DNA from 3 places in the Eisenibacter elegans DSM 3317 genome. Region 1 is predicted to be linked to each of the others. Evidence: riboswitches for the same ligand, from Rfam matches in the RefSeq annotation. Region 1 holds a riboswitch; each other region holds the start of a gene.
The links. A riboswitch is a leader RNA that binds a small molecule or an ion and turns the genes downstream of it on or off. The one in region 1 is predicted to bind thiamine pyrophosphate.
Positions count from the first base shown of each region.

Region 1 (4,260 bases):
TGCCGGCGTTGTGGGGCATACCCCAAACTACGCACACTGAGCCACAGTTGGGTGGTCGTGGTTGATACCTGTATTTCAAAACGGCCTTGTGCATCACTAATGGCAAAGGCAAGTGGTGCAGCGGTTTCTGTTTCGGCAACCGTAACACTTGCCCCTACCAAGGGCTGCCCTGAGGTACCGGTCAGTTGGCCTGTCAGCATGGTTTGGGCTTGCATCCCGTTCACCAAGGCCAATAACATACTTAGCAATAGCCTCAAAGTATACCACCTTGCGCCCCAAATATTTTTAGAGAGTATTTTGGCTGAGTCAGTTCCTATATTTTGTAACATAAGATTCGCCTATGAGCAAGGGAGGCTTGCTGCTAATATTGTTTGCTTTGTTTCTGTGCCCACACTAATCCGGCTTGCGCTCAATGCGGTTGTTATTCCTGCTTTTTTGCTGTTGAATATTTTCTTTGGTTTTGCGCTTATCGGCTTCGGATATGAAGCCCCCACCCATCTCTAACATCGCCAAAGGGTTTGTTGAATAAGCTTCTTTCAATTCTTTGAACTGTTGATAGGTGATAGGCTTTGCGTGTGTGGCATAAGGAATGTGGATTTGTTGTTTTTTGGGAAAATGTACCACCTTCACCGCCTCAAATACATAGTGCTGTTCGTCGTCAGCAATCTGTATAATCAGGCCGGGCAAGCCGCCAAATTTATACGGCCCATCGGAGACGGGGATGTTCTCGTCAAACCACGCTGTGTAGTTACGCCCACGGAAGCTGGTGGTGGCCTTGGTCAAGACACTACCAGCTTCTGTTGTTTTTTGCTCTGCTTGGATTTGCCAAATCAGTTTGGTGGCATCCTCATACACATATAACGAAATCACGTGATTGTAAACCGTCATGCCTCCTTGCCGATACGTTTTGAGCAAGGCCTCCCTCGAACTGGGTTGCGGCATCCTCAACAAACGCTCCATCGCGCTTACGTCGTTAGGGTCTATATGGCCTTCATAAACCAAAGAATCAAGCTGCCAAGCGTAGGTGCTGATATACAGCGATTGGTTTGCTCCAGTGTAGAGATGATAAGGTTCTGTTTTAATCTTGTATGCCGAATCGGTTGAATCTGGCTGAAAGTGAAGCTCATACACTGCAAGTATTTGGTAGTCAAGTATTTGAGCTTTAGTAAGTTGTAGGGATAGTTGAAATAACAGAGGGAAGAGTATGAGTTGTTTCATCAGGTTTGGGAAAATGTTTTGAGTTTCAGCTTGTGTGTTGTAATTATCTAACAGGAAGTTTCTCTTTAGAACTTCACTTCGAAAGCTGTATTTCATAAATCTACAGAGAGCTAGCTATCGCCTCTATTTTATCGCTAAACTGCTTCCGTACGCAGACCTTACAGTAGCTTTATGCGCAAATCAAGATGGTGCAAGCCCTCATATGGTAGAGTTGGTAAAATATCTATAAAGACCAACTTCCACATCCATTAATGATAGGGCTCCCGCATCAAACTTTTTTGTGTTGTTTTTGGCTTTAATTCAATATTTTATTCTTCGTGTGTTTTCTATTGCTTTTGAAAAACCTTTAAAAAACGCTACAAACGCATTCGAATAATTGGAGTAGCAATAAGCAACCAAAGATTATTGATTTGGTGCGGAAGCCCTACATTAATGATTTCAAGTTGCGGAATTAGGGAGAATTTGATTGTTTTGTCATTTTAGCGTTCAAGACATTAAAAACTTCTTTAGTGATAAGTTTTTCATTTTTAGAAAAGGTTAATATAATAAAAACTAAAAGACGCTGAAATTAGCTATATGAAGTACTTCGATACAAATCTATACAACAAACACTAATAAAACAAAATTATTTTGTTTTTTTTAAAAACACCATAGACTATTTTTATTTCACAACAATAAGCACACTTAATAAAATTTAAATATAATCATCGTTTACCTTAAAATCTCTTACCTTACAAAAAGTAAATAGCAGGATATAGGTGACAATCGTTTTCATAGTAGCCTTAGGTGGATTTTATTGGTTGAATTGAAATACCACAAGGATTTAACAATATTTTTACTCTTATGCAAATATTAATGCTTTTTTTGATGATTGTCATTTTTTTGAATCAAAAATGTAGGTACTCCTACTTTCATACCTCATACCAAGATTTATTCGATTGTCATACTACTGGATATTTTGAAACCCTTAGTGTTTGCTTCACACACCGATACACGCTACCTTTGCAACACAGTAACTCAACTGGGGTGCTCCTTTGGCGGAGCTGAGAATATACCCATAGAACCTGATGCGGTTAGTACCGACGAAGGGAGTTGAAGACAAAAATATTTTTTGCCTTCTGACATAGGCTCTGGCCGATTCCAACGGTTTTTCTCACTTATCACAAGCGCGTGTTGGCTTCTTGTGTGCAGACCCCAATATTTCAAACTCTAACTTTACTTTCACCGATGAAAGGTTTAAATATTGGACTATGGCTCTGCTGTGTGTTTTTGTCGCTACCCTTGTGGGGACAAGGCACTACAGGCAATGTAATCGAAGGACGTGTACTAGACGAAAACGGCCAAGGGTTGGCCGGCGCAGCGGTACTGCTCCAAAACACCTACAAAGGCACTACTACTGACCATCAGGGGCGCTTCCGGCTAGGCCAGCTTCAGGCAGGCACTTACCAATTGCAAGTTTCTTTTATTGGCTATCAGCCACAGGTTTTGACCGTAAACACGGGCAGCAGTGCTGGCGAAATACGTCTAGTGCTCAGTACTACGCTCACAGAGGAGGTGCTCATCACAGCGACACGAGTGCCCGAAATCGCCCCAATGGCTTTTCAAAACATAGACCGCGCCACGATTCAGGCTCAAAACTTCGGTCAGGACTTACCTATCTTGCTCAATTTCAGCCCCTCCGTCGTAACTACCTCCGATGCAGGTGCGGGCGTAGGCTATACCGGCATGCGTATTCGAGGCTCAGATGCTACCCGAGTGAATGTAACCATCAATGGTATTCCACTCAATGATGCCGAAAGTCACGGAACATTTTTTGTCAATATGCCTGACTTTGCCTCCTCCGTAGAGAGCATCCAGATACAGCGGGGCGTGGGCAGTTCTACCAATGGGGCTGCTGCTTTTGGTGCTACAGTTGACATACAGACCAATGCCCGACGCGATACGGCCTACCTCGCTCTCGACAACAGCTACGGCGCTTTCAACACTTGGAAGCATACCCTACAGGTAGGTTCGGGTCTACTTCACGACCGCTTTACGGTCGACGCAAGGCTTTCGCGCATCAGCTCGGATGGATTCATAGACAGGGCTTTTTCTGACTTGCGCTCTTTTTATGTATCAGGGGCATATTGGGGCAAGAACAGCAGCTTGCGCCTCAATATATTTTCGGGTCAAGAACAAACCTATCAGGCTTGGTATGGCATTCCGGAAGCCAAGCTGCGCAACGATGCAGAGGGGATAGAAGCCTTCATTGTGCGCAACGGGCTCAACGCCGAACAAGCGGACAACATCCGTAACGCCAACCCGCGACGCTATAACTCTCAACTCTACGACAACGAAACCGACAATTACCAACAAGACCACTACCAATTATTTTATGACCACCAGTTCTCCCAACGTTGGTATGGACATCTGGCGCTACACTATACCAAGGGGAGGGGCTACTATGAACAATTCCGCTACAACGACCGACTGAGTGGCTACAACATCGCCCCTGTGGTGATTGGTACCGAAACCATCGAGCGCTCCGACCTCATACGCCGCCGCTGGCTCGATAATGACTTTTATGGAACTATTTTCTCTGTCAACTACCTTGCCCAACGCCTCAACTTTACCTTCGGCGGCGGGTGGAACCACTACGAAGGGGCGCACTTCGGAGAGGTTATCTGGGCGCGGTTTGCTGGCGACTCGCAAATCCGCGACCGCTACTACGACAATGATGCTACCAAAACCGACGGGCACCTCTTTGCCAAGGCTGTTTATCAGCTCAACCCTAAGCTTATGGCTTTTGCCGATATACAATGGCGGCAAGTAGGGTACAATTTTGTGGGCAAGGCCGTAGATGACAACCTCGGCGCTCGGGAGGTCGACCAAAGTGTACAGCTCAACTTCTTCAACCCCAAACTCGGCCTCACCTACCGCCACGAAGCCCATACTTTTTATGGTTCTTGGGCTGTGGGCAACAAGGAGCCTAACCGTAATGATTTTACCGAATCAAGTGCCGAAAGCCGCCCCCTTCCCGAAACCCTCCACGATTTCGAAACC
Region 1 covers NZ_AUMD01000011.1:632,115-636,374, reverse strand. Annotated here, with positions in the region: gene G499_RS0103475 (carboxypeptidase-like regulatory domain-containing protein) at 1-329, opposite strand, end outside; gene G499_RS0103470 (GLPGLI family protein) at 394-1,218, opposite strand; TPP riboswitch at 2,231-2,326, shown strand; gene G499_RS0103465 (TonB-dependent receptor) at 2,446-4,260, shown strand, end outside.

Region 2 (4,260 bases), on a different contig from region 1:
GTCGTCCATTACGAAGTATACCTCCAAGAACCGATGGGCTTCAGAGGCAATACTTATGGCGTAACAACACTCAACAGCAACGCCGCCATCAGTGTCAATCTGGATAAGAACCAAAACGTCGCCTTCCGTGCCGAATACCGAAACAATGACAAACGTGTTTCGATGATGGTACAACGCAATATCCGAGACCTCAACAGAAAGGGAGTCAATGAGATAGAGCTTGTATTTTATGACAAAAAAGACGAAAATGACTACCAAACCATCGGACAGATGGTAGAACGCCTAAGGGTAGAAAAATATGCGCAAAGCCTACTCAAAGACAACCGCAACGAGCTGACAGTAGACAATGAACTCGCTGTGGGTACACTGATTTTCTTTGATGGTAATGCCTCCTATTATAATCCCTCTTTTGGGATTGTAGATGGGCAAGAAGAGGAGTTCAATGTCCAGAATTATCTTATACAAGATTTGGTGCGCATCGAAAAAGGCTTCAACGCCGAAGCAGATGCCAAACTAGGAGCCTTCCTCAGAGGGGTAGCGGCCAAGCTCGATGTCAATAATACCAGCTTTATGGAATATAGCATCTCCATCAAAGGCTTGAGCAAACGCCGCATCAAGAATTACCTCAAGCCCCCCTCGGCCATCTTTGACAACAAAAACGACCGCTGGCTTGACGCTATTTATGCTCTGATGGACAAAAATACGGAGCGTATCCCTCAGTACAGGCTTTATTTTGTAACCTCTAAAATAATGGCAGACAGCGTGTTGCTCCGACGACGGGTCTTCCGACAGTTCAACAACGACTTTCAAATGGTTACCAAAGGAGTGCCATTTATAGAAGTAGGAGCCGGAAACCGATTTTATAGTACCAGCAGCTTCGAAGAGCTGGATAGCTTCAAGGATTTGTACATCGGCTTTGAGGTCTTAGACCTGACACTACTCCTGATGAATGAGTACGAAAAGCGGGTTACCCAACAACAACGTACCGCCTTACAACGCCAACGCACGGCCCTAGAGCAGCAGTTTAAAGATGCTCAAACACGCATCACCGAAAACTTCGCCCTCCTCAAAGGCTTCGACGATGAGCTTGTACTCGAAAACCCCAGCTACAACCAAATGCAGACACTCTATGCCAACCGTACCCCCCGTGCTGAGCGCAACCTGCCTATGGATTCGCTAGGGAAAGAAATAGAAGACCAAGAGATACTGCGCTTCAACCAAAGAGTACGCTTGTACAACCAATTTCTGGAAGCCCTAAAAACAGAGCTCCACGCGGCCAAAAACCTCGAACAACAAAAACGCTCCATTGATGTGCTCATCAGTCAATTAGAGTCTAAAAAAATAGTGGCAGACCCCGAAGCCGCTGCCGAAGCTGGGCCACTCCAAGACCACGTCCTCAAAAATATCCAAAAATCACCCCCCAAATAATCACCAACCTCCCTAGCACATGCGACAGGCACTGTACCTGTCGCTCTAGGCTGGCCAATGAAAACCGTCAAACACGAATGGTTCTTTGCCGCACACTACCTCAGTAGGTATTTTTATGCTAAAATTTACAGGATTTGATTTTTTTGATTATTAAGGATTTTCAGCAGACATATTCCCCAAACCAATTTTGGGTAGTCCTACAAATATAATGTTTTTCTCAGGAGGTCATAATGGCAAACGAAGTACTTGATAGCCCCGATATGATTGTCTAATTTTGTATCGAGTAATCATCCATTTAACCTAGCTACTAGTTGTCAGTACCCAAAAATACGTCTTTTCCGTGGGTTTGGCTTCGAAAAGCGGTTGGGTGTTTGTGGGGTTTGATTTATTTTTATTAAATTTGTACCACACTTTAGGGGTGTCTTGGGCTATTGGCCCGGGGCTGAGATATTACCCTTTGAACCTGAACCCGGTAATGCGGGCGGAGGGAAAAGTACGCCGCGATGCTATTTTTGGGTAAGGGCTTTGTCCCGTTTGTAGTTGCCTATAAAAGCCTTTGAGGCCATTTTTTCCTGCTGCGCCGGCATTCCCACAACTTAGTTTTTTTATGACAACGACGACGATACACTTCAACGGTGTGGCGCTGGTTACGGCTGCGTCTACGCTCGAAGCCCTACTCCGTCAGCAGCACTTGACCGACAAGCGGGGCATCGCCGTGGCGCTCAATGAGCAGGTCATCCCCAAAAAGGACTGGCCACACACGCCCCTACCTCCCAATGCCGAGGTCTTGGTCATTACGGCCACACAGGGCGGCTGATACTTCTCTCCCCCACGCTTTCCAGTTTTCCTGATGCAAGCCCCCTTGAAAAGGCGCAGGGTAAGCCCCACAAAACCGTCTATCTCCTACAAAGCTTCCTCAAACCCACTATTTTTCAGACTTATGGCCAAACACGAACACATCCCCACCCAAGCTTCGCGCATTACGCGGGAGCCTTTTCCGGCCTCGCAGAAGGTCTATGTGCCCGGCACATTGCACCCAAACATCCGCGTAGCGATGCGTCAGATAAGCCAAACGGCTTCGAAGCCCATCTTTGCCGAAGGGGCGTTGCAGCAGTCCGAAAATCCGCCCATTACCGTTTATGACACCTCGGGGCCCTATACCGACCCTGCCGTAGCCATCGATGTGCGCAAGGGGCTGCCCAAGTTGCGCCAACAGTGGATTATGGACAGGGCCGATGTAGCCGCATTGCCACAAATCAGCTCTAGCTATGGGCAGCAGCGCCTCCACGACCGCAGCCTCGACCACCTCCGCTTTGAGCACCTACAGCAGCCCCTACGCGCCAAGGCTGGCCACAACGTTACGCAGCTGCACTACGCCCGCAAGGGCATCATCACGCCCGAGATGGAGTACATCGCCATTCGCGAAAACCAACGGCTGGAGGCACAACAGGCCATCGCTCCACAGCACCCCGGCCAAAGCTTCGGTGCCAACACTCCACCCCTGATTACACCGGAGTTTGTACGGCAGGAGGTCGCCGCCGGACGAGCCATCATCCCGGCCAATATCAATCACCCCGAGAGCGAGCCGATGATAATCGGGCGCAATTTCTTGGTTAAAATCAACGCCAACATCGGCAACTCTGCCGTCAGCTCTACCATCGAAGAGGAGGTAGAGAAGATGGTCTGGGCTACCCGCTGGGGCGCTGATACGGTGATGGACCTGTCTACGGGCAAGAATATCCACGAAACCCGCGAGTGGATTATCCGCAACTCCCCTGTGCCCATCGGTACAGTGCCCATTTACCAAGCCCTCGAAAAGGTAGGCGGCAAGGCCGAAGCGCTGACCTGGGAGCTATTCCGCGATACGCTCATTGAGCAGGCCGAGCAGGGAGTCGATTATTTTACCATCCACGCCGGCGTGTTGTTGCGCTATATCCCCCTCACGGCCAAGCGCGTAACGGGTATTGTCTCTCGCGGCGGGTCTATTATGGCCAAATGGTGTCTAGCACACCACCGCGAAAACTTCCTCTATACCCATTTTGAGGAGATTTGTGAGATTATGAAGGCCTACGACGTGTCCTTCTCCCTTGGCGACGGCCTGCGCCCCGGCTCCATCGCCGATGCCAACGATGCAGCACAGTTTGCAGAGCTAGAGACCTTGGGCGAGCTAACCAAAATCGCCTGGCAGCACGACGTGCAGGTGATGGTCGAAGGCCCCGGGCACGTACCTATGCACCTCATCAAGGTCAATATGGACAAGCAGCTCCAAAGTTGTGGCGAAGCACCCTTCTACACCCTCGGGCCGCTCACGACCGACATCGCCCCCGGATACGACCACATCACCTCGGGCATCGGGGCGGCTATGATAGGCTGGTATGGCTGTGCGATGCTCTGCTACGTAACGCCCAAGGAACACCTAGGCCTGCCCAACCGCGACGACGTAAAAACAGGGGTCATTACCTACAAGCTGGCCGCCCACGCCGCCGACCTAGCCAAGGGGCACCCCGGCGCCCAGTACCGCGACGATGCGCTGAGCAAGGCGCGGTTTGAATTCCGATGGGAAGACCAGTTCAACCTCTCCCTCGACCCCGACACCGCCCGGGAATTTCACGACGAAACCCTCCCCGCCGACAATGCCAAGGTGGCGCACTTCTGCTCTATGTGCGGCCCCAACTTCTGCTCTATGCGCATCACCCAAGATTTGCGGGAGTACGCCAAAGCCCAAGGACTAACCGCCGCCGAAGCCCTGAGCAAGGGAATGGCCGACAAGGCGCGGGAGTTTGTCGAAAAGGGTACGCAGATATACCTCGACCCCCAAGACCTTTAGCCCTG
Region 2 covers NZ_KE387153.1:68,092-72,351, forward strand. Annotated here, with positions in the region: gene G499_RS0113925 (hypothetical protein) at 1-1,428, shown strand, start outside; TPP riboswitch at 1,833-1,935, shown strand; gene thiS (sulfur carrier protein ThiS) at 2,036-2,245, shown strand; gene thiC (phosphomethylpyrimidine synthase ThiC) at 2,369-4,255, shown strand.
Region 2: another riboswitch for thiamine pyrophosphate. It lies ahead of thiS (sulfur carrier protein ThiS); the one in region 1 lies ahead of G499_RS0103465 (TonB-dependent receptor).

Region 3 (4,260 bases), 130 kb from region 1:
TAAGGTGTGCGCCTTTGGCCAAGACTGCCCGGCAGCCTTGTTGTTGGAGTACCAAGGCAGCCTGTTCGAGTGCTTCAAGACTTGTGATAGGCTGATTTACCAAGAGCGCGGCCTCATCTACGTTGGGGGTCAGCAGGGTGGACAATGGAAAAAGTGACTCTTCGAGTGCGGCAACGGTTTCTTCCGCAATGAGGCGGTCGCCACTGGCGGCGACCATCACCGGGTCGAGCACCACGGGTACCTCTGGGTAGGCTCGCAACACCTGCCCTATGGCCAAGGCAAGCTCGGGGGTGGCAATCATCCCAATTTTGATGGCCTTTGGCCGAATATCGTCCATGACAGCACGAATCTGGGCTTCGACCACCGACACCGGTACGGCGTGAATGGCTTGCACCCCTAAGGTGTTTTGTGCAGTGATGGCGGTGATGGCCGTAGTGCCATAGCAACCAAGGGCAGCAAAAGTTTTGAGGTCGGCTTGGATGCCTGCGCCGCCGCCACTGTCAGACCCTGCAATGCTCATCACAGGGATATATTGATGGGTATAGGGAGTATGTATCAAGTTTTTTGGCGTTTGGTGGGTTCAATCTATACTCGAAATCAGTCCGAGCTATGCAAGCGCTACGCTTGGTGCAGCCTAGAAACGCGGGCGCGAGGCTAGGGCATCGTCAATCAACTTCCGGTAGGTTTCGGCGGCTTTGGCAGGGCTTTCGGCGCTACATATCCCCGTCACGACGGCGAGACTGTCAGCCCCGGCTTGTATGAGCGCATCGGCGTGGATAGGTTTGATGCCGCCAATGGCCACGAGGGGCTTGGTGGTTTGGCGGCGCAAAGCCATCAGCCCCTGTAAGCCCCAAGGTTGTTGGGTATCTTGTTTGGTAGGGGTGGCAAATATGGGGCTTACGCCCCAGTAGTCTGCTGCTTGGGCTGCGGGGGCAAAAACCTGCTCATATCGTTCTATCGAAAGGCCGATACAGACAGCATCGCCCAGTTGTGCCCTAGCGGTGGCAAGGGCTACATCGCTTTGGCCGAGGTGTAGCCCAAAGCTACCGAGGGCGTGGGCAATTGGCAACGCATCGTTGATGATAAGGGGTACTTGGTAACGGTCGGTAAGCTGCTGTACCCGCTGCGCACGCTCTAAGAAGGCCTGCATAGACAACTGCTTTTCCCGCAGTTGTACCATCTGCACTCCTCCCTTGAGCGCCTCTTCGAGCACCCAATAAAAGTCGCGCCCGAGGCAGGCCGCCTCATCTGTTACGAGATAAAGCCCATAAGGAAAGGCGGAACTAGGCATAGGCTTCGAGGTCTTGGGGCTGTAGTTGGTGTAGCGCATCGAGGAAGTGTAACTGCAAGGTACCGGGGCCTTGGGCTAGGCGGGCGGCTGCCGCGCCGCAATGTGCCATCACGAGCATCGCCGTGCAGGTAGCTTCGAAGGCAGGTGCCCCTGCCGCCAAAAAAGCACCAATGAGTGCCGAGGCCGTACAGCCCATCCCCGTAACCTTGGTCATAAGTGGGTGGCCGCCACCAATAGTCGTAACCTTGTCTTGGTCTACAACATAATCTGTAGCCCCTGAAATACAAACCACAGCTCCTGTAGTATGGCTGAGGCGCTTGGCGGCATCGAGGGCTTCTTCGGACTGGTGGGTGCTGTCTACACCCTTGGTTTGGGCAGCCTGTTGTGCCAAGGCCATCACCTCTGAAGCATTGCCCCTGATGACGGCAGGGCGCTGTAGGAGTAGCTCGGTCAGTATCTGGTTACGATAGGGGGTAGCGCCTGCCCCCACAGGATCGAGCAGCCAAGGCTTGCCCAAACGCTGAGCCGCCTGAGCAGCTTGGAGATAAGACGCACTCCAGTACTCGTCGAGTGTCCCGATATTGATTACCGTCGCCCCGGCAATGCCGACCATATCGGCCAGCTCAGGGTGTGCATGTGCCATCACAGGTGAAGCCCCCAAGGCCAGCAAGGCATTGGCGGTATTGTTCATCACGACGTAGTTGGTGATGTTGTGTACCAGTGGAGATTGTTGGCGGAGTTGGCTAAGCCATTGGCCAGCCGTTATGGTAGGTGTGTGAGACATCTTGGGAGTAGTTATTGGTCAAACTATTACACATTGCCCAAGAGTGCTTTGCAAAAAATATAGTGCTGAAATAATTGTGGCCAAAGCAGCAAACTAATGCCCCAACAGCCTATCATCACTTTTCCCTTCGACAGTATTAACTGCATCAGGTTCCAAGGGTCTAATCTCAGCTTTCTATTTTTTGGTGAAAGCACCCCTAAAGCAAAAGTAAAGATACAGCAATTGTATCAGGGATACAAACTAAACACCACGGGACATTTTCTAGTTTGGTTTTGATTCAACAAGCTGCTTCACCAAATCAGGGCTTTCGACAAATTCACAAAGGCCGCAATATTTTTGCTCCTTTGCGTTCTTTGCGCATACTTTACGTCCTTTACGGTTAGATGTGTTTCCATAACAAAGGGGCAAGGTACACACAACAACGAGGAAAGTCGAAAATGTCCAGTAACGTGTACAAATTATGGCAAGATTCATAAGATTTGGGGATTTACAGGGTTTGATTTCCTTGATTATCAAGGATTTTCAGTGCGCAGATTTTCCAAACCAATTGTGATTGTGTACAAACACTTGTTTATCATGCTTGTTTCAAACCCCAGCTCAGGCATCCCAAAACAGCGCTTTGTGCCTGCCCCACACTGTCCGCTGATTGGGCTTCGGCATCCCATCAGACAGCTGCCCTGTAAGAACTAGGTCTTTTTTGTTGGCCAAACATATATCGGAATAAAATTTGTAGGGATAATAGGCACTTATCTTTATCTAAACCCTGCCCCATTACCGCATCATTATCCTATGAAAATCATACTTCATCCCGAACGCAGTGCTTGGGCGGATTTGACCATCCGCACCTCCTTAGATACCTACGAAGATCTGGAGCGCGCCGTAAAACCTATCTTGCGCGCCGTAAAACGCAGTGGCGACGCAGCCCTACGCCGCTATATTTACAAATATGACAAAGTACGTGTCAAAGATTTTATGGTGGGTGCTGAAGAATTTGAAGAAGCGCAAAGCTACGTGAGTGAAGATTTAAAAAAGGCCATACAGCAGGCTAAATACAACATTGCACAGTTTCATATGAATCAGCGCGTTTCGAACAAAAAAATCGAGACCGTGGAAGGCGTCCGATGCTGGCAACGGAGTGTGGGTATCCGCCGTGTGGGTTTGTATGTACCCAGCAGGCACGCACCGCTGTTTTCAACGATTCTGATGCTGGGCATTCCGGCCAATATTGCCGGCTGTGGCGAAACAATCCTCTGCTCTACCCCTGACCGTGAGGGTCGATTACATCCCATTATTCTCTACACTGCCAAGCTGCTCAATATCAGCAAGGTCTTCAAAGTAGGGGGTGTACAGGCCATCGCCGCAATGGCTTATGGTACAGAAAGTATCCCCAAAGTCAATAAGATATTTGGCCCTAGCAATCAATATGTAACTGTTGCCAAGCAACTAGTCAGCAAACAAGATGTAGCAGTAGATTTACCCGCAGGCCCTTCGGAGCTACTGGTATTGGCTGATGAGAGCGCCAACCCTGCTTTTGTAGCTGCTGACTTAATCGCCAATGCTGAGCACTTCAACAACAGTCAGCCAATGCTCTTGTCCTCATCAGAAGAGCTTGTCAAAAAAGTGCTGGCCGAAATCAAGCGCCAGCTCCCGGGTTCGAGTCGCCCCGAAAGCGCCGCCAAAGACCTAGAACAAGCCCACGCCATTGTTTTTCAGAGCAATGTGGAGGCCATCGAGTTTATCAATATGTATGCCCCCGAAACGCTCAGCTTGGCCATTCAAAACGCTGAGGCTGTCAGTGAGCGTATCTACAACGCTGGCGCTATCTACATCGGCCATTATACTCCCGAAAGTATCAGTTATGCAGCCGGGCCAAATAATACCCTCCCAACCAACGGCTATGCTAAGGCATACAGCGGCCTTTCGTTGGATAGTTTTGTGCGCAAAATCAACTGCTATGATGTAACAGCTCAAGGCCTGAAGAATATCGGCAAACACGTGGAAGAAATCGCCTCTGCCGAAGACTTGATGGCGCGTAAAAACGCAGTGTCTATCCGATTGACGAATTCGGATTGACGATTGAAGAGTTCAGATTCGTAAATCGTAAATCAAAGGTCGTCAACTCAATCAGTGTTTTGGGGATACGAAATTGCCCATAGCCCCAAAAACGTCAGCATTCCGTTGACAA
Region 3 covers NZ_AUMD01000011.1:497,151-501,410, reverse strand. Annotated here, with positions in the region: gene thiD (bifunctional hydroxymethylpyrimidine kinase/phosphomethylpyrimidine kinase) at 1-559, opposite strand, end outside; gene thiE (thiamine phosphate synthase) at 635-1,291, opposite strand; gene thiM (hydroxyethylthiazole kinase) at 1,284-2,075, opposite strand; TPP riboswitch at 2,181-2,283, opposite strand; gene hisD (histidinol dehydrogenase) at 2,865-4,148, shown strand; gene G499_RS0102830 (sodium:solute symporter) at 4,196-4,260, opposite strand, start outside.
Region 3: another riboswitch for thiamine pyrophosphate. It lies ahead of thiM (hydroxyethylthiazole kinase); the one in region 1 lies ahead of G499_RS0103465 (TonB-dependent receptor).